4 regions of the Nocardiopsis sediminis genome follow, and region 1 is predicted to be linked to each of the others. Evidence: riboswitches for the same ligand, from Rfam matches in the RefSeq annotation. Region 1 holds a riboswitch; each other region holds the start of a gene.
The links. Region 1 has a riboswitch for S-adenosylmethionine ahead of ACFOVU_RS02390 (peroxidase-related enzyme). Riboswitches for the same ligand answer to the same signal wherever they lie in the genome.
Positions count from the first base shown of each region.

Region 2: another riboswitch for S-adenosylmethionine. It lies ahead of ACFOVU_RS15820 (ABC transporter substrate-binding protein); the one in region 1 lies ahead of ACFOVU_RS02390 (peroxidase-related enzyme).
Region 3: another riboswitch for S-adenosylmethionine. It lies ahead of ACFOVU_RS13605 (TIGR04028 family ABC transporter substrate-binding protein); the one in region 1 lies ahead of ACFOVU_RS02390 (peroxidase-related enzyme).
Region 4: another riboswitch for S-adenosylmethionine. It lies ahead of thrC (threonine synthase); the one in region 1 lies ahead of ACFOVU_RS02390 (peroxidase-related enzyme).

Region 1 is NZ_JBHSBH010000003.1:221,690-227,437, reverse strand. It holds gene ACFOVU_RS02405 (NAD-dependent epimerase/dehydratase family protein) at 1-507, shown strand, start outside; gene ACFOVU_RS02400 (SDR family NAD(P)-dependent oxidoreductase) at 562-1,287, opposite strand; gene ACFOVU_RS02395 (MarR family winged helix-turn-helix transcriptional regulator) at 1,358-1,909, shown strand; SAM riboswitch class IV at 2,127-2,234, shown strand; gene ACFOVU_RS02390 (peroxidase-related enzyme) at 2,323-3,528, shown strand; gene ACFOVU_RS02385 (ABC transporter substrate-binding protein) at 3,605-4,681, shown strand; gene ACFOVU_RS02380 (FecCD family ABC transporter permease) at 4,687-5,748, shown strand, end outside.
Region 2 is NZ_JBHSBH010000010.1:181,892-187,639, reverse strand. It holds partial or broken gene ACFOVU_RS15835 (hypothetical protein) at 1-293, shown strand, start outside; gene ACFOVU_RS15830 (hypothetical protein) at 553-1,728, shown strand; gene ACFOVU_RS15825 (GAF and ANTAR domain-containing protein) at 1,828-2,613, opposite strand; SAM riboswitch class IV at 2,931-3,051, shown strand; gene ACFOVU_RS15820 (ABC transporter substrate-binding protein) at 3,136-4,239, shown strand; gene ACFOVU_RS15815 (ABC transporter ATP-binding protein) at 4,206-5,372, shown strand; gene ACFOVU_RS15810 (ABC transporter permease) at 5,372-5,748, shown strand, end outside.
Region 3 is NZ_JBHSBH010000008.1:401,775-407,522, forward strand. It holds gene ACFOVU_RS13595 (alpha-L-rhamnosidase) at 1-2,127, shown strand, start outside; gene ACFOVU_RS13600 (LacI family DNA-binding transcriptional regulator) at 2,176-3,246, opposite strand; SAM riboswitch class IV at 3,534-3,651, shown strand; gene ACFOVU_RS13605 (TIGR04028 family ABC transporter substrate-binding protein) at 3,713-5,359, shown strand; gene ACFOVU_RS13610 (ABC transporter permease) at 5,435-5,748, shown strand, end outside.
Region 4 is NZ_JBHSBH010000013.1:253,995-259,742, forward strand. It holds gene ACFOVU_RS21390 (S8 family serine peptidase) at 1-910, shown strand, start outside; gene ACFOVU_RS21395 (GrpB family protein) at 1,031-1,597, shown strand; gene ACFOVU_RS21400 (alpha,alpha-trehalose-phosphate synthase (UDP-forming)) at 1,683-3,122, opposite strand; SAM riboswitch class I at 3,494-3,635, shown strand; gene thrC (threonine synthase) at 3,648-4,913, shown strand; gene ACFOVU_RS21410 (ubiquitin-like small modifier protein 1) at 5,008-5,283, shown strand; gene groL (chaperonin GroEL) at 5,615-5,748, shown strand, end outside.

The sequences.
Region 1 (5,748 bases):
GAGCACATGGCCTTCGCCCTGGCCCGCGGCCACGGGCTGCGCGCATCCGTCGTCCGCTACTTCAACGTCTACGGGCCGCGGCAGCGGCCGGCCTATGTGGTCAGCCGCAGCATCCACCGGGTGCTCAACGGGCTGCCGGCGGAGGTCTACGACAGCGGGCACCAGACCCGCTGCTTCACGTTCATCGACGACGCCGTCGAGGGCACACTGCGCGTGGCGGCCGAGCCCGGGGCGGCCGGTGAGTGCTTCAACATCGGGGGCCACCGCGAGACCACGATGGCCGAGGCCGTCGGCCTGGTCACCCGCCTCGCCGGCGCGGACCACCCGCCGCGGACCCTGGTGACCGCGACGGCCCTGGGCGACGGCTACCAGGACATCGACCGGCGCGTGCCCGACACCGCCAAGGCGCTGCGCATCCTGGGCTGGCGCGCCGAGACACCCCTCGACGAGGGGATCGCCCGCACCATCGCGTGGGCCCGCGCCGCCCCCGGGTGGCTGGCCTCGTGACCGGCCCGGCGCGGGCGCGCGCCGGGCCGGAGGGCGCAGAGGATCGAGGGGCGTTCAGCGGGTGGGGTGGGCGCCGCCGTTGACCGCGAGGACCTGGGCGGTGATCTGGCGGGCGGAGCCGGAGGCGAGGAAGTGGACGGTCTCCGCCACTTCATCGGGGGTCCCGACGCGGCCGGTCCGGGTCATGGCGATGAGCTGTTTGCGGCGCTCCTCGGACAGGCTGCCGCGGAAGAACTCGGTGTCGTCGATGAGGCCGGGCGCGACCACGTTCGCGGTGACCCCGCGCGGCCCGAGCCGGCCGGATTCGTAGACGTTCCAGGATGCGAGGGCCGCCTTGGCCACGCCGTAGGGGCCGGAGCCCTTGTCGGCGGCGATGGAGCCGATGCTGATCACGGACCCGCCGTCGGCGAGCCGGTCGCGCACGGCCTCGGTCATGAGCACGGCGGTGAGCAGGTTGGCGTCCATGTTGGCGCGCCAGTTCCCCGCGAGGGTCGCGAGGTCGCGCGCCGGCTCCCGGTCGAAGTCGGTGTTGCCGCCGGCGCAGTTGACCAGGACGTCGACCCGGCCGGGGAGGTCATCGGCGAACGCGCCGACCTGCTCGGGGTCGGTGCCGTCGCAGACGGCGGCGCTGACGCTGCCGCCCTCCTCCTTTGCCGCGGCCTCGATCGGGCCGCGACGGCGGCCGGTGATGATGACGGAGTCGCCGGATCGTGCGAACGCCGCGGTGATGGCCCGGCCGATTCCCGTTCCGCCTCCGGTGACGATGACGGTTCGTGCCATTTGGCCCCTCCTCAAGGTAGGGTTCAGACCTAAACGAAATATATCATTTAGATCTGAACGTAGGCCTTGCATGCCGAACGACCGCCTGGACCCCGACGACCCGATCGACGCCATCTCCCTGGCGTGGCTGCGCGAACGCCCGGAGACCCCCGTCACGAGCATCGGGATCGTCACCCGGATCTGGCACGCCGCCAAGCTCCTGGGCGAGGAGCGAAGACGCGTCCTCGCCGCAGCGGGGGCCGACCCCGCCACCCTGGACCTGCTCAGCGTCCTGCGGCGGAGCGGGCCGCCCTACCGGCTGACCACCCGCGACCTCGCCGAGCGCACCATGGTGACCCCCGGGGCGATCTCCCAGCGCATCACGCGCGCCGAGCGCGACGGCCTGGTCGAGCGCAGCCCGCGCGGCGACGGCTCGCGCGCGGTCGACGTCACCCTCACCCCGGCCGGGCACGACACCGTCGAGCGCCTGGTGGACCGGGTCCTCGGCCGCGAATCCGAGCTGGTGGCCGGGCTCGCCCCCGGCGACCGGGACGCACTCGACCGCCTTCTGCGCGCGCTCCTGGGCGACCTGCACACGGAACTGGGCACCGCGAGCCCCACCCAGGTCGGAACCGGCGGCTGAGGGGCGGCCGGGACCGCCCTGCGAAGGCGTTCCCGCTGCGGTCGGCGGACGCCGCGGACCGCGGTGACTGCGCCGCCCAAGGCGGCGTCGGCCGGCGGCTGGACGCGCTCCCACACCCCTGGAACCGGTCAACGGTCGCAATTCCTACCAAATGTGTCGCATTTGTCACCTTCAACCGGCTTGTGCGCGTTTGGCGAGATCGTTTACGTTCGTCGCAGGTCAAGAGTGCCAGCGCGAAGATCCGGCTTGCTGGCCGGCAACCTCCTGCACGGCGGGGTGCCTCCGGAGTTACGACCCGGCTGCGGGAACGCGGCATGCGTGCACGATCGGGGCACCCCGGACCGTCCGGTCCGCAGCCCCCGCCCGGCTCCTGCCCTCCCTCCCGCCTCCGGCACGATGAGAGAGCGGAGACAGTGAGCAGCGCGCACAGCACCGATGCCGCGGCGGGCGACGCCGCCGCCCCCGACACCGTGGGCGGCCTGGCCCGCCTCAGCACAGCCGTCGAGGCGGCCCGCAACGCCAAGCCCGAGTTCCCCCGCGAGGTCCAGGCGGCCTATGACGCCCTGTTCACCGTTGCGGGCCCCGTGGCAGCCCCGGTGCGCCGGGGCCTCGCCGCCCTCGCGGCCCGCCGGCACGGAGCGGCCGACATCGTCGCCCACCACGCCGGCCTCGGCGCCGACCCCGCCCTCTACGCCGACGAACCGCCGGCCGACCCCGCGCTGCGGGCCGCGGCCGAGCACGTCGACCTGCTGACCACCTCCCCCGCCCTGGTGCGGCGCGAGGACACCGACCGGCTCGCGGCAGCGGGCTGGACCCCCGACGAGATCATCGTGATCTCCCAGGTCGCCGCGTTCACCGCGTTCCTGGTGCGGCTCGTGCACGGCCTGCGCCTGGTCGACGGCGCCGCCCAGGCCACGGACGCCCCGCTGGAGCGCCCGACGCCGGCGCGCGGCCGGACCAAGAGCACCGCCACCACGGCGGCCAACGGCGCCGAGCGCCCGGTCGCCTACACCCAGGAGCTGCTGTCGTGGACCCCGTGGGTCCCGCCCGTGGAGCCCGGCGACCTCACCGACGAGCAGAAGGAGGCGTTCGCCGGCAAGACCAACGACGCCTACTTCCGGCTGCTGTCGCGCGCACCCGCCCTGCTGCGGGCGCGCACCGCGGTGGACTACGCCGTCTTCTACACCCGCGACGGCCTCCCGCGCGCCGAGCGCGAGCTCGCCGCGGCCGCCGCCAGCAAGGTCAACGACTGCGTGTACTGCGCATCGGTCCACTCGCGCAAGGCGTCGCAGATGTCCAAGCGGACCGCCGACGTCCAGCGCGTGCTGGACGCCTCGCTCCCCCGCGACCACGACTGGAAGGCGCTGGACCTGTCCCCGCTGTGGGACGGCCAGGACGCCCGCTGGTCCGCCGTCGTCGCCTTCGCCGCGGCGCTGTCGACCACCCCGGCGTCGGCCACCGAAGCGCACCTGGCCGACCTGCGATCGCACGGGATCACCGACGTCGAACTGGTGGACCTGGTGGGGTCGGTCGCGTTCTTCGCCTGGGCGAACCGGCTGATGCTCACCCTCGGCGAACCGTTCCGGCCGGGCACCGAGCCCGCCGCCGGCCCGGCCTGACCCGGCCCGACCCCGCCGCGCCCCCTGCCCCCGCGCCGGTCGTCCCACCCCGCACCACACCCGGAAGAGGCACCCCATGCCACAGATACGCCGCCGCACCCGACCATTCACCGCCCTCGCCGCCGCGGGCGTGCTCGCGACCCTCATCGCGGGCTGCGGCGAGGTCGTCCCCGAATCCGACGGCGCCGCCGCCGAGTCCATCACCGTGGTCGACGACGCCGACCGCGAGGTCACCATCGAGGGCCCGGTCGAGCGCGCGGTGGTCCTCAACAGCTACGGCAACGAGTTCGTGCGCGCGATCGGCGCGGGCGACACGATCGTGGGCGTCGACAAGGTCTCCGCCGAACGCCTCCCCTACATGGGGTTCGGCGAGGACGAGGTCGTCAGCGAGGACCTGTCGGAGATCAACTTCGAGGCGGTCGCCGAGCTCGACCCCGACGTGTTCATCCTCCCCCGCAACGGAGCCTGGGAGGAGGCCGCCGCCCAGCTGGAGTCCTTCGGGATCCCGGTGGTCGTGGCCACCGCCTGGGACTTCGACGTCTTCCACGAGACGATGGACCTCCTCGGCGAGGTCTTCGACCGCCCGGACCAGGCCGCCGAGGTCGCCGGGTTCTACGACGAGATCTTCGGCGTGATCGACGAGCGGGTCGAGGGCACCGAGCCCGTCCCCGTGTACTGGGAGACCGTCCAGCCCTACCTGACCGTGCTGCCCGGTTCCGGCTTCGACCAGATCATCACCGCGGCCGGCGGCGAGAACGTCTTCGGCGACGTCGAGACCGGCGGCGACGTGCAGTCGGAGACGACGGTCGACCCCGCCGCCGTGGCCGAGCGCGACCCCGCCCTGATCATCCACGAGTTCGACCCGGCCGCGGAGCCGACCGGCTCCGGCCGCTTCGACGACCTCGGCGACGACCTGCTGGGCCGCCCCGGCTGGCAGGACATCGCCGCCGTCCAAGACGGCGAGGTCTACGTGAGCAACGGGTGGGCCACCAGCGGCCTGTCCAAGGCCATCGGCGCCCTCTACCTGGCGACCTGGCTGCACCCCGACGAGTTCGCCGACATCGACCCCGAGGAGTACCTGCGCCGCTGGGTCGAGGACTACCAGCAGACCGAGTTCGCCGGCGCCGACGAATACATCCGGAAGGTCGGGTGACCGGTATGGCGACCACGACTCCACCGAAAGCGGCGGAGCCGGAGGATGCAACGGCCGGCGGCGCACGCGCCCCGAGGCGCCGGGGCGCGCTGCGCGGCGCCGTCCTGGCCGCGGGGGCGGCGGCCTCGGTCCTGGCGGTCGCATGGTGCGTGACCATCGGCACCGCCGGGATCACCGCCGTCGATGTGGCGAGCGCGGTGCGGCTGTCGCTCTTCGGCGGCACGCTCGCCGCCGACTTCGAGCGGTCCTACTCCATCATCACCGAGCTGCGCCTGCCCCGGGCGCTGCTGGCCTTCGCCGCCGGCGCCGCCCTGTCGGTGGCCGGCGCGGTCATGCAGGGCCTGCTGCGCAACCCGCTGGTCAGCCCGTTCACCCTGGGGGTGTCCCCGGCGGCGGCGTTCGGCGCCTCACTGGCCATCCTGCTCACCGGCGGCGCATCCGGGTCGGCGTCGTGGCTGGTGATCCTCAGCGCGCTGGGGACGGCGCTGCTGGTGTCGGCCCTGGTGCTGGGCCTGGCATCGGCGAAGTCGCTGGCCACCGCGACCCTGCTGCTGCTCGGCATCGCGCTGACACAGCTGTTCGAGGCCATGACGGCGGCGCTCCAGTTCGTCGCCGACGAGAACACCCTCCAGGCGATCGTGCGCTGGACGTTCGGGTCGGTCAACGACGCCACGTGGACCGAGGTGCAGATCGTCGGCGCGGTCGCGCTGCTCGCGCTGCCCGTCCTGCTGTGGTTCGCCAAGGACCTCAACGCCGTGGCGTTCGCGGGCGACGACGCGGCCAAGAGCCTGGGCGTGAACGTGACCGCGCTGCGCATCGGCCTGATCGCGCTGTCGGTCGTGCTCGCCGCGGTCGTGGTGTCCTTCTGCGGGGTCATCGGCTTCGTCGGGCTCGTCGGCCCGCACATCGCGCGCCTGGCGATCGGCGCCGACCACCGCTACCTGCTGCCGTTCTCCTTCCTCACCGGCGGGCTGCTGCTCCTGGTGGCGGACACGATCGGCCGCACGGTGCTCGCGCCGTCGGTCATGCCGGTCGGCATCGTGGTGGCGTTCATCGGCGCCCCGATC
Region 2 (5,748 bases), on a different contig from region 1:
TCGACATGTGCGCAGGTCCAGCGCCTGCGCGGGATGGGAGGACCGCCATGCGGCCCGTCACCACCGCCCTTGCCGCCATCGCCGCCGCCGGGATGTGCGCCGGCGGATCCCCGGCGTTCGCGGCCGGCCACGGCGCTCCGGCGCCGCAGCCGGCCCCCCGCTCCGGCTGCATCGACCCCGACGTCATGCCGCCGAGCCAGATCAGCATGGGCTCCCAGGCGGTCATCGGCACCCCGGACGCGCTCCTGTTCGCCTACCCCGCGTGCGAGGAGCCCGCGCCGCCGGCGGGCTGACCGCCGTCCACTCCCCCGCGCCGGAGATCCCGCGCGCCGCGGCGACGAGCGGGGATCCCGTCGCGACCGCCCGCACGCCTGCGCGGAAGAGGCCCCCGTTGAGCTGCGGTGACGTTCGCCCCGCAGCGGACGGCCGCCGAAAACCTCGTAGGCGCAGGGATATCCGCGAAATTTCGGGCGATCCATCCTGAACTTCTCCACCACCTCAGGCGTCACACATAGGTCATGTGATGTTCACCGAAAGAGAGCAGGTGGGTAGATGGCAAACGCCAGGCGGCTCGCGAAGCGGGCCGGCGTCGGTGCGGTGGCGTCGGTCGCCGTTCTGGGACTGGCCGCCACCATCCCGACGTCGGCCGCCGAGGAATTGCAGGACGTCTTCGCCGCGGGAGACGAGTCGTCCACCGGGGAGGCCGCGGCCGCCGGCGAGTGGCGCGAGGCGTTCGCCGCGAAGGGCATGGACGTCATGTACACGTCCCTCGCCGCCGCCGACGCGGAGAACGTGTGGGCCCTGGGCTCGCAGTACCCCGACGACAGCGACACGCCGCGCACCTTCGTCCAGCGCTATGACGGCGCGGAATGGACCCAGGAAGAGGTCCCGGCCGACTGGACGCTGGAGCCCGAGGTCGCGGGCGCCTCCGGCCCGGACAACGTCTGGGTGGTGGGCCCCACGGCCGACGGCGTCGGCGCGATCCGCTACGACGGAACGGACTGGACGTCCCACGAGATGGACGCCGGGCTGACCCCCAACGACCTCGACGTCATCGCCGAGGACGAGGCATGGCTGCTGGCCGAGGACGCCGCCGGCGAAACCCGGGCGGTCCGCTTCGACGGCGAGATCTGGCGCGACTGGACCTCGCCGCCGGCCGGGACCAGCCAGGCGATCGACGGCATCGACGGCGAGACCGTGGTGGCGGTGGGGAGGAACGACGCCTCCCAGCCCTCCGCCGCGCTCTACGACGGCACGGAGTGGACCGACCTGGAGGTCCCCGAGGTCGAGCTGCCCTCGGAGATCGCCAGCGCAACGTTCAACGACGTGCTGGTGCGCGCCGGTGACGACATCTGGGCCGTGGGCTACGTCCATGACCTCAACGATGACGACATCAACGACTACTGGCCGCTGACCGCGCACTACGACGGTCAGAGCTGGGATGTCACCGTCGATGAGGAGCCCAGCGGCGAGCTGGTGGCGGTCGAGGACGACGGCGCGGGCGGCGTGTGGATCCAGGAGGAGTCCTGGGACCCGACGTTCGTGCACCACGACGCCGCCGGTGAGGTCACCCGCGACACGCCGGACATCGAGAACTACGACCTCAACGTGCGCGACCTCGCCCTGATCCCGGGGACGGAGGCGCTCGTGTCGGCCGGCTCGGCCTACGACGAGGGCGACCCCGACGTCCCGACCGGCTACGGGGTGGTGCTCGCCTCGGGCCTGTAGGCCCATCGCGTCGCCCCCGTCCCCCGGTGGGGCGGGCGGGGACGGCGCCGCGGAGGGGTCCGGCCAGTGGCCGGGCCCCTCCGTTCTTGTGCGGGCCGCTCAGGCGGGTTCCGCGGAGCCCGCCGGGGCCGGTCCCGCGGGCGTGTCCGCGGACCCGGTGGCGTCGTCGCCCGGCGGCGCCGGGTCCGGCACGGCGGCGGCGCCGGTCACGCGCAGGGCGACGTCGCGGAGCTTGGTGTTTGTCTGCATGGAGGCCTGCTTGAGGACGTCGAGGGCCTGTGCGTCGCTGAGCCTGTGGCGTTCCATCAGGATGCCGACCGCCGCCCCGATGTCGTGGCGGGTCTCAAGGCCCGCGCGGACGGTGGCCTCGCGCTCGGTGGAGGCTATGGCCACGGCGGCGTGGGAGGCGAAGACCCACCCCGTCTCCTGTGAGGCGGCGTCGAAGGCGCCGGTCCGGGTGGCGTACATGTTGAGCGACCCCAGCGTCCCGTCGTGGGTGAACAGCTCGAAGCCCATCATGGAGCCGATGCCCATGGCCACGGCCCGCGGCCGGTAGGCGGGCCACCGGTCCTCGCGGGCCATGTCGTCGATCCGGAAGGTCGGCTCGCCGCGCACGGCGTCCAGGCAGGGGCCCTCGTCGCAGTCGAACTGGGCCTGGTCGGAGGCGCGCGGGAGCTCCCCGGTGGCCGCGGCGGTGCTGAAGGTGCGCCCGGGCCGGTCGACCATGAGGATCCCGGCCTCCTCGCAGCCGTGGAGCGTGTGCACGGCCAGCCGGACGATCGCGTCCAGGACGTCTTGGACGGAGTCCTCGCAGAGCAGGTCGCGCGCCATGTCGGCGAAGATGCGGGGGTAGTCGCGCGCCGGCGCCTTGGCGGGTTCGTGCACGGCCTCTGCTCCTCGGCTGCCCTCGCCCGCGGGTGGGGCGAACCTGGCGCGGCCTCTACCCACGACCCCGCCCGCTACTCCTGCCCGGCCGCCCCCTCCCGGGGGCCGTTGTGGCGCGCCGCGGTGCGCGCGGGTCGCCCCTGTGACACCCTGCGGTCGAATGGACCCGCAGATCGGCCCCTATGCGCGGTGCCGGAGCGGCGCGGCTGCGGGGACGGGGAGGCCGGCGCGGGCCGGCCGATCCGGGGCGGGGGTGCGGCATGACACATCCGACACTCAAGAGTGGAAATGTCGGGATTCTCTGTTATGTTGATCTTCGTCACGAGTTCCAGTGGAAAGCCCCGGCTGGCTGGACGGCAACCCTCCTCCGCGGCGGGGTGCCCCGGGTGAGGACACGGCCGTGGCCGGCGCCCGAGGCGCCGGCGGCAAGCGCGGAGCCCCGGTAGCGGGCCCCGGCCCCTCGCGCAGGGCGCTTGCCGCCGCAGCCCCGGTCGCCGCGAACTCCAGGCGAAGGGACGCCCGATGCAATCCACGACGCGACGCAGGGTCGCACTGACCACCGGCGCGGCGACGTCCGCGCTGCTCCTGCTGGCCACGGCCGCCTGCGGCGGCGTGGACACCTCCGGCGGCGGGGGCGGTGCCGGCGAGGAGATCACCGTCACCGCGTTCGCCGGCCCGTGGGGCGAGCTGTTCTCGGAGTCCTTCGTCGCGCCGTTCGAGGAGGAGACCGGCATCACGGTCAACGTGGTCAGCGGCGCCGACGCCGACTGGCTCACCCGGCTGCGCGCCGCCAACGGGGAGAACCCGCCCTTCGACGTCGTGGCGCTCACCTCCGAGACCTTCCACCAGGCGGTCAACAACGACGTGCTCCAGCCGCTGGACACCACCCGCCTGGAGCACTGGTCCCAGCTCGACCCCGTCCTGGTGGAGCAGTCCACCGTGGAGGGGTCCGCCTACGGCGCCCCGCTGACCACGGGGTCGCTGGGGCTGCTGTACCGCACGGACGAGATCGACGAGGCCCCGCAGGACTGGACCGACATCTTCAACGACCAGTACTGCGGCCACGTCGCCCTGCCCCCGCTGACCTACAACGCCGGCCTCCAGTTCTTCTCCGCCCTGGTCGCCCAGAACGGCGGCAGCCTCTCCGAGCCCGCAGCCGTCGACCGCGCCTTCGAGCAGCTGGAGAAGCTGAAGGACTGCGTCTCGGCCTTCCCCGCCGACGCCGGGTCCGTCTCCACCACCATCCAGAACGGCGACGCCTGGATCGTGCCGTTCTGGGACGGGCGCGCCTTCGCCATGGAGGCCGAGGGGCAGCCGATCGGGTTCAGCTACCCCACCTCCGGTGCTGTGGGCGCCCTGACCTCCTACTACATCCCGGCGGGCACCGAGAACACCGACGCCGCCTACGAGTTCCTCAACTACCTCACCTCCGCCCAGCACCAGAAGCCCTTCGCCCAGGGCACCTTCTACGGCGGGGGCAACGACTCCATCGAGTACGACCCGGAGTTCTCCGCCAAGGTGGAGTACGGGCCCGAGGTCTACGAGGGCTTCACCTGGGTCGACTACGACGCCGCCACCCCCAACCTGAACGAATGGCAGCAGCGGTGGAACGAGATCTTCCAGTAGGCGGCCCCGGCCGCGAAGGGGCCGGGACCGACGACGAGCACGTCCTCGTCGAAGGGCTGACCGCGGGCTACGACGGCACCGGCGTCCTCGACGTCGACCGGCTGGCCATCCGCCGCGGTGAGTTCCTGTCGATCCTGGGCCCCAGCGGCTGCGGCAAGACGACCCTGCTCAACTCCCTCGCCGGGTTCGTGCTGCCCACCGGCGGCCGGATCACCATCGACGGGGCCGACCTCACCGACGTCCCGCCGCACCGGCGCGGGCTGGGCATGGTCTTCCAGAACTACGCGCTGTTCCCGCACATGACGGTCGCCGAGAACGTCGCCTACGGGCTGCGGGTGCGCCGGGTGGAGCGGGCCGACCGCATCGAGCGCGTGGCCGAGGCGCTGCGCCTGGTCGGCCTGGAGGACTACGCCCGGCGCCGCCCCCGGCAGCTCTCCGGCGGCCAGCAGCAGCGGGTCGCCGTGGCGCGTGCGCTGGCCACCCGGCCGGCGGTGCTGCTGCTGGACGAGCCGCTGTCCAACCTCGACGCCAAGCTGCGCCGTGAGATGCGGGTCGAGCTGCGCGAGCTCCAGCAGCGCCTGGGGATCACGATGGTGTTCGTGACCCACGACCAGGAGGAGGCGATGTCGCTGTCGGACCGCATCGCCGTCCTCAACGGCGGCCGGGTCGAGCAGCTGGGCACCCCGCAGGAGGTCTATGCGGCCCCGGTGAGCCGGTTCGTCGCCGAGTTCGTGGGCGCCGCCAACGTGTTCGAGGGCGTCGCCGGAGACGGCGGCGAGCTGGCGGCCGGCGACGCGCGGGTGCGCACCGGCCTGGCCGGGCTCGCACCGGGCCGGCCCGCCGCGGTGGCGCTGCGGCCGGAGAAGGTCGCGGTCGGCGCCCAAGGGACCGCCGTGCCCGAGGGGCGGGGGTCCGCCGACGGCGTGCTCGTCTACCGCGCCTTCCTCGGCGACGGCTGGCAGGCGGAGATCGAGCTGGCCGGGGGCGCGTCCCTCGGTGCCCGCACCGCCGCCGAGCCGCCGCTCCCGGGCACGCAGGTGACCGCCCACTGGTCGCCCGATGACGTGATCCGCTTCGCCGGACCGGAGGACGCCGGTGCCGGCGCCGGGGCGGCCGGGCACGGGGCCCGGTGATGGCGGCCGGCCACGCCCCCTCCCCCGCTGCGGCCCCGGCCCGGCGCCCGCCCCGGAGGGGCGCCGGGTTCGTGCTGCCCGCGGTGGCGTTCCTGGCGGCGTTCTTCGTGGTGCCGCTGGCCCGGGTGCTCTCGCTGAGCCTGCACCCGGTCGACGCCAACGGCAACCCGCTGCCCGAGTACTCCCTCGTGCAGTACCAGCGGGTGTTCACCGAGGCGTTCTTCTCCGACGCCCTGGTGCGCAGCCTGCTCACCGCCCTGCTGGTCACCGCGTTGTGCGTGCTGCTGGGCTACCCCGCGGCCTATGCGCTGGCGAAGGCGCGGCCGGGGGTGCTGCGCACGCTGATGTTCGTGGTCGTGCTGTCGCCCCTGCTCAC
Region 3 (5,748 bases), on a different contig from region 1:
TACGCACAGGCCGCCGACGTCGCGGCGTCGCTGCGGCCGGGCACCAACCTGCTGGAGGTGATCCTCTCCGACGGCTGGTACCGCGGCCGGACCGGCCCCTGGCGCACCCCCGCCACCTGGGGCACGACGACCGCGGCCCGCCTCGAACTCCACCTTCGCTACACCGACGGGACCGCGGAGACCATCCGCACCGGCTCGGACTGGACCTTCCGGACCGGCGACATCACCCGGGCCGACCTCATGGACGGCCAGACCACCGACCGCACCGCAGCGCCCACCGGCGAGCGCCCGGTCCGCATCGACGCCGTCATCGCACCGCCCATCGGCTGGTCACCGGCGCCGCCGGTCCGCCGCATCGAGCAGATCGCCCCCCGCTCGGTGACCCGCCTGCCCGGCGGCGCCCACATCGCCGACTTCGGGCAGAACGCCAGCGGGTGGATCACCCTGCGCGACCCGGGCCCGGCCGGCACCCGCACCGTGATCGACCACGGCGAGCACCTCGACACCGACGGCGACCTGACCACCACCCACCTCGACAGCATGCGGCCCGGCGAACCGCCCTTCCGCTTCGTCCAGCGCGACGAGGTGATCGCGTCAGGCGAGCCCGGGGAGGTGTTCGAGCCGCGCCACACCGTCCACGGGTTCCGCTACGCCCGCCTCACCCGGGGCGGGGCGCCGCTCGACCCCTCGGCCCTCACCATGCAGGTCGTCCACACCGACCTGCGCCGGACCGCGACCTTCGCGTGCAGCGACCCCGACCTGGACCGCCTCCACGCGGCGGCCGACTGGAGCTTCCGCGGCAACGCGGTCGACGTCCCCACCGACTGCCCGACCCGCGAACGGGCCGGCTGGACCGGCGACTACCAGGTCTTCGCCCCCACCGCCGCCCGGCTCTACGACGTCGCCGGCTTCAGCCGCAAGTGGCTGCGCTCGGTCCGCGACGACCAGCTCGACGACGGCCGCATCGCCAACATCGCACCCGACCCGGCACGGCGGAAGGTCCACCGCGACGATCCGCTGGCCGACGGGATCACCGGCTCCGCCGGCTGGGGCGACGCCATCGTGCTCGTGCCTTGGGTGATGTACGAGACCTACGGCGACCACGCGGTCCTCGCCGAGAACTGGGACGCCATGGTGCGCTGGGTGGAATGGGCGCTGACGACCGCGCGCACCGCCCGCCACCCCTCGCGGATCGAGCGCTCGGCGCAGCCGCTGCCGCACGAGGAGTTCATCTGGGACGGCTCCTTCCACTGGGGGGAGTGGCTGGAGCCCAAGAAGCGCGCGGCCGACGGCTCCCTCATCGACCCGATCCAGGCCGACCCCCGCGCCTGGTACCTGGCCGACAAGGGCGAGGTCGGCACCGCCTACCTCTTCCGCTCCGTGCAGACCCTCGCCGCGATCGCCGGCGTCCTGGGCCGCTCCGGCGACGCCGGGCGCTACAGCGCGATCGCCGAGCAGGTGCGGGCGGCGTGGCGAAGCGAGTTCTGCGACCCGCAGGGGCGCATCACCCCCGACACGCAGGCCGCCCACGTGCGCGCCCTCGCCTTCGGCCTGGTGCCGACCCACCTGCGGGCGCGCGCCGCCGACCGCCTGGTGGCGCTCATCGCCGAGGCCGGCGGGCACCTGGGCACCGGGTTCCTCTCCACCGCCGACCTGCTGCCCGTGCTCGCCGACACCGGCCACGCCGACACCGCCTACGCGCTGCTGCACCAGCGGACCTCCCCGTCCTGGCTCGGCATGCTCGACCGCGGCGCGACCACCATCTGGGAGGACTGGGACGGCGTCGACGCCGATGGAACCGCCACCGCGTCGCTCAACCACTACAGCAAGGGGGCGGTCGTGGGCTTCCTGCACACCCACACCCTCGGGCTGCGGCAGGCACCGGGGTCGGTGGCGTGGGAGTCCTTCACCGTCGCCCCGGCCGTGGACCCCTCGCTCACCTGGGCGCGCGGCACGTTCGAGAGCCCCCAGGGCACCATCACCGTCGGCTGGCGCATCGAGGACGGCGACCTCGCGATCACCGTCGACGTGCCCCCGGGGTCGGCGGCGGAGGTCCGCTTCCCCGACGGCACGACCCTCCGAGGCGGACCCGGCTCCCTCTCGGACCGCCGCCCCCTGCCCGGATGAGCCGGCCCCGGCGTCTCGAACCGCTCGCCGCCCGATCCGTCGACGCCGTCAGCGGCCGGGGGCCGCCGTCGACCCCCGCAGGATGAACTCGGTGCCGACCCGCCGGGGCTCCGGGGCACCGGCCTGCCCTGCCTCCCCGGCGTCCTCGGCGGTGGTGGCGATCAGCCGGTGCACCGCCTCCTCGCCCGCGAGGTCGAGCGGGGTCCGGATCGTCGTCATCGGCGGGGAGGTGAAGTCCGACCCGAAGATGTCGTCGAAGCCCACGATGCTCAGGTCGCCGGGGATGTCCATGCCGGCGCCGCGGTAGGCGTCGAGCAGGCCGATGGCCATCAGGTCGTTGTAGGTCACCACCGCGGTGACCCCCGACGCCCGGACCCGGCGCAGCGCCGCGCGGCCGCCGTCGCGGGTCGGGTCGTTGGGGCCGATCTCCACGATCGCCATCCCGCGCTCGGGCGCCTCGTCCAGCAGCGTGTTCCAGCGGAGCTCGTTCATCCACGACACGCCGGGCCCCGACAGGAAGGCGATGGACCGGTGGCCCAGCGACGCCAAGTGGTCCAGGGCGTCGCGGATGCCGGGCACGACATCGGGCACGATCCCCGGAACCGCCCCCACCCGCCGGTTGACGGTGATGAGCGGCTTGCGGTCGGCCAGCGCCTCGATGTGGTCGTCGTCCATCCGGGAGGAGACCAGGACCAGCCCGTCGACGGACAGCAGGAGCCGCTCGGCCGTCTGCGCCTCCAGCTCGACGGACTCCTGCGACTCGGCGAGGACCAGCGTGTAGCCCGCGGCCGCGGCGATGCGCTCGGCGCCGCGCACGAGGGTGAAGTAGACCGGGTTGGTGATGTCGGAGAGGATCAGCCCGATGGTGCTGGTCCGCCCGGTGGGCAGCGCCCGCGCCATGGGGTTGAGGCGGTAGTTGAGCTCGGCGGCCGCCTCGCGGATCCGCTGCTCGGTCTTGGCGTTGATCCGCCCCGGCTTGTTGAGCGCCCGCGACACCGTCGAGGGGCTCACCCCGAGATGCCGGGCGATGTCGTAGATGGTGGCGTGTGGCTTCCGGTTGCCGTTCGAGCGTCGCGCCGCGCTGTGGTGCTCCTCGGGGGCCACGGTTCTCCTCGTCAAGGTCGGTGTCCCCTCATGGTGGCATACGGCCTTCCCCGGAGGGCCCGCTCCGGAGCCGGGGCTCCGGCGCGGGTGGCAAACGATTGTCGGTTTCAGGGTCACCCGATGGGCCGCCGCGCGCTGTGTCCGCGGGGCCACCTGCGCCCCTTCGCTCATCGCCGGCGGCGAACGCGGCGCCGTCATCGGCCTCGACGGCGCCGTGAACCGGCTCCGGATACGTCCCGCCGGAACGTGACACCGAGCCGAAAACCTATTTTTCCTACCCATATGGTATGTTTTCTGCTCGTGGTCCAGAGTTCCGCTGTCCGGCTCGGCGGGCGGAACAGCAACCCTCGTGCGGCGGTGGGGTGCTCCCGAGCGCGACCAGGCGCCCGCCGGCCCGCCCGACGGACGCAAGCGCCCCCCGTACCCTGCCTCGCCCCCGCGAACGGTCGCCCGCGCCGGCCCTCCCCCTGAGAGGAAGAACGTGTCCCACTCCACCACGTCGGTCCGCGCCCTGGCCCTGGTGGCCGCGTTCGCCGTCCTGGCGCTCACCGGCTGCGGTCAGGACTCCTCCGCCGGCGCAGACGGCGAGCCCGTCACCGGCGGCAGCCTGGTCTACCTCGAACACCAGGCCCACGACAGCCTGTATCCGCCTTCGGCCGGCTTCTACCCCAACGGCGGACTCGTCAACAACATCACCGACCGGCTCGTCCACCAGGACCCCGAGACCCTGGAGCTGGAGCCCTGGCTGGCCACCGACTGGGAGGTCAACGACGACGCCACCGAATACACCTTCACCCTGCGCGACGACGTCACCTTCTCCGACGGCTCACCCCTGACCGCCGAGGTCGTCGCCGCGAACTTCGACCTCTACGGGCTGGGCGACCAGGACCGCGCCCTCATCGTCTCCGAGGCGATCAACAACTACGAGCGCAGCGAGGTCGTCGACGACACCACCGTGCGCTTCCACTTCAAGGAGCCCTCGCCCGGCTTCCTCCAGGCCACCTCCACCATCAACTCCGGCATCCTCTCCGCAGAGACCCTCGAACGGGCCTTCGAGGACTTCGGCCCCGGCAACTCCACCGAGATCATCGGCACCGGCCCCTTCGTCATCACCGAAGAGGAGGTCGGCACCGAGCTCACCCTCACCGCCCGAGAGGACTACGCCTGGGCCCCGCCCGGCAGTGACAACCAGGGCCGCGCCCACCTCGACGAGATCCTCATCAGCGTCACCCCCGAGGACAGCGTCCGCGTGGGCTCCCTCACCTCCGGGCAGGCCGACGTCGTCCGCTACGTCGAGGCCCAGGACGAGGAGCAGGTCGAAGAGGCCGGGTTCAGCGTCCACGCGCCCCAGACCAACGGGGTCAACAACAGCCTGGGGCTGCGCTTCGGCAACGAGATCCTCTCCGACATCCGGGTCCGCCAGGCGCTCATCGCCGGCATCGACCGCCAGGAGGTCGTCGACACCGTCTACACCGACCGCTACCCGGTGGCCACCTCCATCCTCAGCAGCACCGCCCTGGGCTACACCGACCAGTCGCAGCACCTGGAGCACGACCCCGAACGCGCCGCCGACCTGCTGGAGGAGGCCGGGTGGACCCCCGGCCCCGACGGGATCCGCGAAAAGGACGGCACCCCGCTGACCCTCGTCGTCAACGAGGCCGCACCCCAGCCCCGCTCATTCGAGGCGCTCACCCTCATCAGCCAGCAGCTCGCCGGGATCGGCGTGGACCTCCAGATCCTCACCGCCGACGCGGGGACCTACGCCGAAGCAATCAACGACCCCGACCAGGTGCAGATCTACCACTCCATGGTGGGGCGCGCCGACCTCGACGTCATCAAGAGCCAGTTCCACTCGCAGAACCGCAACACCCTCCTCAACCGCGACCCCGGCGACGACTCCATCGAGGACCCGGAACTGGAGGAACTCCTCGAAGAGGTGGCCTCCACCCCCGACCCCGGCGAACGCGACGCCGCCTCCGCCGCCGTCCAGGAGTACCTGGCCGAACAGGCCTACGTCATCCCCCTGTTCGAAGAGCCCCAGGTCTACGGCAGCGCACCCTACGTGCACGGCCTCGCCTTCGAGTCGGTGGGCCGGCCCGCCTTCCACGAGGCGTGGCTGGCGGACTGACCCCGCGCCCGCCCCGGCCCCGGTCTCCGGGGCGGGCCCCGCCACCCGCCACCACACACATCCGAAGAGGTCGGATTGAACCACGCTCTACGGCGGTCCGGGCAGGCCCTCGTGGTCCTGCTCGCCGCGTTCACCGCCGCCTTCATCCTGCTCCAGGCCATGCCCGGCGACGCCGTCATGATCAAGTTCGAGAACCCCGAACTGGGGCTGTCCCCCGAGCAGATCGCCGCCCTGCGCGCTGCCTACGGCGTCGACGCCCCGCTGTACCAGCAGTACCTGCACACCCTGCTCGGGTTCCTGAGCGGCGACTTCGGCCACTCCGTGCAGACCGGCACCCCCGTGCGGCTGCTGCTGGCCGAAGCGCTGCCCCACACCCTGCTGCTCGCCGT
Region 4 (5,748 bases), on a different contig from region 1:
AGCTCCGGCCGCCGACATCCTGTCGGTGCGCGTCGAGCCCGGCGACGGCGGCACCGGCGCCGGGTCGGTCGACACCGCCGCCGCGCTCGCCGACGGCATCCGCTACGCGGCGGCCGAGGGCGCGCAGATCCTCGCCCTCCCCGAAAGCGCCGCGGAGGGCGCCGTGTCCGACCCCGGCGTGCAGGAGGCGATCGACACCGTCGCCCACCGGGGGGTGCTGGTGGTCGTCCCCGCCGGCCCGGGCGCCACCGGCGCGGCCGGTACCACCGCCGATGCCGGGACCGGCGACGATTCCGGCCCCGGCCCCGTGCTGACCGTCGGCGCCTTCGGCGAGGACGGGGCGCTCACCGCTGACTCCCCGGGCGGCGACTCCGTGACGCTCGCCGCACCGGGCGCGGCCGTCGAGACGCTCGATGCGGGCGAGGGCTACACCACCGCCGACGGCACCGTCCCCGCCGCCGCGTTCGTGGCCGGGGCCGCGGCGCTCATCCGCGCCGAGCACCCCCAGCTGCTGCCCGGCCAGGTGGCCGACGCGCTGGTCGAGGGCGCGGCCGCGCCCGCCGGCGGCGGTGGCCCCGGGTACGGCGCCGGGCTGCTCGACGTGCCCGGTGCGCTCGACGCCGCCGGCACGGCGGCCGAGGACGTCCCCCTCTACGACGAGGACCTCGCCGCCGCGGCCGAGGACCCCTTCCTCCCGCCGTGGGCGCTGTGGACGGGCGCCGCCGTGCTGGCGCTGCTGCTGGCCGCGGTGGCGACCGTCCTGGTGCGCCGCTCGACCGCCAACCCCTACGGCCTGCCCTCGCGGAGCACCGCCGCGGCCACGGAGACCGCCGGCGCGGACTCCGGCCGCGCGCAGGCCGCCACCGCCCGCGGACGGCGCCGCCGCGGCGGGTCGCGGCGCAAGCGCTGACGCCCGCCTCCCGATCGCGGCCGGCATACCGCGCGGTCGGTATCGCCCCCGGTCAGCAGGGGAACCCGCGGGTGGGTCAGGGCTTGACGGAGCGCCCCCGGGGCGAAAAGCTTGTCCAATATGTCCCCCAGTGACCCCCTGCCCCTGCGCGGCCGGAACCCCGCCGATGCGCCGCCGGCCGGCCGGCGGCTGGTCGACGGCCGCGTCCCCGTCGCCGACTACGACGTCAAATGGCCCTACCTCTTCCACCGTGAAGCCGGGCGCATCCGCCAGGCCCTCGGCGACTCCGTGCTCGACCTCCAGCACGTCGGCTCCACCTCGGTACCCGGGCTCACCGCCACCCCGTGCGTGGACCTGCTGCTGCTGGTCGCCGACCCCGCCGACGAGGACGCCTACCTGCCGCCCCTGGCCGGCGCCGGGTACACGCTGGTCGACCGCGACCCCGGCGGCGACGGCCGCAGGCTCTTCAAGGGCCCCGACGTCAACATCGACCTGCACGTGCTCGGGGCCGGCTCGGGCGAGGCCGACCGCATGCTGCGCTTCCGCGACCACCTGCGCACCCACCCCGGCGACCACGAGCTCTACGCCAGCACCAAGCGCGGGCTCGCCGAGCGGCGGTGGGAGAGCCTCCAGGACTACGCCGACGCGAAGTCACCGGTCATCGACGAGATCATGTCGCGCTCCTGACACCCCGCTCACGGAGTCCGGGCGCACCGGGACACCGCCGCGCGGCGACCGCCGGAGCCGCCGCGGGCACGACCATCGGCGGCCGTCAGCCGAGCGCGCGCAGCTGGTCGCCGAACCAGCGCTGCGGCGACACCGCGGTGGCCTGCTCGGCCAGGTGGGCGCTGCGCTCGCGGCGCTCTTCGGCGGGCATCTCCAGCGCGGTGTGGAGCGCGCGCGCCGTCTCGCTGACGTCGTAGGGGTTGACCAGCAGGGCGTGGGCGCCGAGCTCGTCGGCGGCGCCCGCCTCGGTCGACAGCACCAGTGCGCAGCCGTCGTCGGAGAGCACCGGCCCCTCCTTGGCGACCAGGTTCATGCCGTCGCGGATCGGGTTCACCAGCAGCACGTCGGCCAGCCGGTAGGCGGCCAGCGAACGCGGGTAGTCGTCGTTGACCTCGAGGATCAGCGGGGTCCAGGAGTCGGTGCCGAACTCCTCGTTGATCTCCTTGGCGACCCGGAGCACCGATTCGGTGTACTCGCGGTACTCGGGGACGTCGCCCCGGCTGGGGTAGGCGAACGCGAGGTGGGTGACGCGGCCGTGCCACTCGGGGTGGTCGCGGAGCATCTCCCGGTAGGCCTCGAGGCCGCGCACGATGTTCTTGGACAGCTCGGTGCGGTCGACCCGGACGATGAGCCGGCGGTCGCCGACCCGCTCGCGCAGCGCCGCGCGGCGCTCGGCGACGTCGTCGGCCGCGGCCCGCTCGCGCAGCCCCTCGGCGTCGGCGCCCAGCGGGTACACGGCCACGCCGATCACCCGGCTGCCGTACTCGACGGTGCGCTTGTCCCAGTCGACATCGGCGCGCAGGAACGTCTCGCAGCAGCGCAGGAAGGCGTCGGCCCAGCGCCGGCTGAGGAAGCCCAGGCGGTCGGCGCCGAGCATGCCCTCGAGGAGCTCGCGCGCGATGTCGGTGGGCAGCATCCGGAAATACTCCGGCGGCGCCCACGGGGTGTGGGAGAAGTGCGAGATGCGCAGGTCGGGGCGGCGGCCGCGGAGCATCCGGGGCACCAGGGCCAGGTGGTAGTCCTGCACGGCGACCCGGGCGTTGTCGGCGGAGCCGGTGAGCAGGCCCTCGGCGAACGCGGTGTTGTAGGCGCGGTAGTCGGCCCACTCGGCGCGGAATTCGGCCCCGAAGCCGGGCTTGTTGGGGGTGTCGTAGAGCATGTGGTGGACGAACCACAGCGTGGAGTTGGCCACCGAGGTGTAGGCGTTGGCGAAGGTCGCCGGGGGGATGTCGAGCATCCGCACGCTGGTGCCGCCGACGTCGAACCCGGCCCGGTCGAGCCGGCCCTCGGGGGCGCGCGACGCCGCCTGGCGGTCGGCGTCGGACAGGGCGGCGCACACCCACAGCGTGTCGGCCTGGGCGGCGGCCGAGCTGAGGCCGGACACGAGCCCGCCGCCTCCGCGCCGGTGGCGGAGCGCACCGTCGTCATCGATCGAAAAGGACACCGGTCCCCTGTTGGAAGCGACGAGGATCTGTGCCTTGTCCACCTGATCGTCCACCTCTCGCATGACATCCGGGCCGGATTCCCATTTGACCACCCGGCCCCCGCCCGGCGGAGGGGCGGGTGGGTGTACGGGAAGGTGTCATAGGTCTCGCCCGTCACAGAGGAACCCAAACCTGCCGAGATGTCCGTCCCTCTCGGGGCGTGTCCGCCCGGATACGGAAGCGGAAGCGCGGGCACGCACCCCCTGCCGCACACAGGCTCCGGGCCCGAGCGAGGCCCGCGCGGCGGCCCTGGCCACGCCCCCGCTCGCCGCCGCCGACCCGCTGTCATCCCGGTCACCCCGGATGGCAGAGCCGAGGGGCGGTCGGTTACAGTGGCGAACGTATCCCGAGTGGATCACCGACAACTTCATATTGCTCATCCAGAGGGGTGGAGGGAACGGCCCTGCGAAGCCCCGGCAACCATCTCGGCGTGCGATTCCGCGGAAATTGCGGGGCGGCCGGGGCAGGTGCCAACTCCGTCCTGGAGCCAGATCGGCTCACAGGGAAGATGAGGGGAGACGCCTCGCATGGCGATGACCGCCACCGGCCCTGGTGCCACCACCGCCCGCCCTTTCGGCCCCGCAGTGGCCCTTTCCTGCCGCGAATGCGGCGAGCGCTACGAGCTCGGCCCGCGCTTCGCGTGTGAGTTCTGTTTCGGCCCCCTTGAGGTCGCCTACGAGTTCGGCGAGGTCAGCCACGCCTCCATCGCCGCCGGGCCCGCCAGCATCTGGCGCTACGCCGGGCTGCTGCCGGTACCCGCCAACGTCGCCGAGCTGCCCAACATGAACCCGGGCCTCACCCGCCTGGTCCGCGCCGACCGCCTCGCCGCCGAGCTGGGCATGCGCACACTGCACGTCAAGGACGACTCCGGCAACCCCACCCACTCCTTCAAGGACCGCGTGGTGGCCATCGCCGTCGAAGCCGCCCGCACCTTCGGGTTCCGCACCCTGTCCTGCTCCTCCACCGGCAACCTCGCCGGGGCGGTCGGCGCCGCCGCGGCGCGCGCCGGCTTCGGCTCGTGCGTGTTCATCCCGGCCGGGCTCGAAGAGGGCAAGGTCATCATGGCGGCCGTCTACGGCGGCCGCGTGGTCGCCATCGACGGCAACTACGACGACGTCAACCGGTTCTGCTCGGAACTGATCGGCGACCCCGCCGGCGAGGACTGGGGGTTCGTCAACGTCAACCTCCGGCCCTACTACGGCGAGGGCTCCAAGACGCTGGCCTACGAGATCGCCGAGCAGCTCGGCTGGCGGCTGCCGGAGCAGATCATCATCCCGATCGCCTCGGGCTCCCAGCTCACCAAGATCGACAAGGGCTTCCAGGAGCTGATCAAGCTGGGCCTGGTCGAGGACCGCCCCTACAAGATCTTCGGCGCCCAGGCCACCGGCTGCTCGCCGGTCGCCCGCGCCTGGGAGCAGGGCCACGACGTCATCCAGCCGGTCAAGCCCGACACCATCGCCAAGTCGCTGGCCATCGGCAACCCGGCCGACGGCCCCTACGTGCTCGACATCTGCCGGCGCACCGGCGGCGCGGTCGCCCACGTCAGCGACGCCGAGGTGGTCGACTCCATCGGCCTGCTGGCGCGCACCGAGGGCGTTTTCGCCGAGACCGCGGGCGGGGTGACCACCGGCGTGCTGCGCAAGCTGCTCGCCGAGGGCGCCCTCGACCCCGCCGCCGAGACCGTCGTGCTCAACACCGGCGACGGCCTCAAGACGCTCAACGCGGTCGAGGCCGGGGTGACCGCCACCATCAAGCCGTCCCTGAAGGCGTTCAAGGACGCCGGGCTGCTCTGACGCCGCCACCGGCGGCCCACCCGGCCGCCGCAGTCCCGGCCCGCGGACCTGCCCGGGCCGGCGCCGATCCCTGAAGACAAGGAGTTCACACGCCATGAGCGTCAGCGTTCGCGTCCCCACCATCCTGCGCACCTACACCAAGGACGCGGCCGAGGTCACCGCCGAAGGGGCCACCCTTCAGGACGTGCTCGACCACCTTGAGGCCGACCACCCCGGTATCCGGGCGCGGATCCTCGACGACAGCGGCAAGATCCGCCGCTTCGTCAACGTCTACGTCGGCGACGAGGACGTCCGCTTCGCCGACGGCCTGGCCACCGCGGTCGCCGACGGCACCGAGGTCTCGATCATCCCCGCGGTCGCCGGCGGCTGAGCCCCGCACGGCGCCCGCAGCGCCGCCGCCGAACACCCCCCGCCCGCATCCCCCGGCCCCGTTCCGGCGGGTGCGGGTTTCGGCGTTGAGGGCCGGGTTGACCTGCGGGTGATCGCTCGGCGAATTCGAGCGCAGGTCGTTTGCACTCGACCATCGAGAGTGCTAAAAATGGGACTCTTAGCACTCTGAGATGAGGAGTGCTAATTCCGGATCGAGACGATGAGGCCGCGGCCTCCGGCAGACGGGTTGCCGGGGCGAGCCGGGGCCGTCCGTCGCGGGCATCGGCTCGTTCCCACGCGTACCAGCCCGGTCTCGGGAGGACAAGAAGTCTATGGCAGCCAAACTGATCGCGTTCGACGAGGAAGCCCGGCGCGGCCTTGAGCGCGGCATGAACCAGCTCGCCGACGCCGTCAAGGTGACCCTCGGCCCCAAGGGCCGCAACGTCGTGCTGGAGAAGAAGTGGGG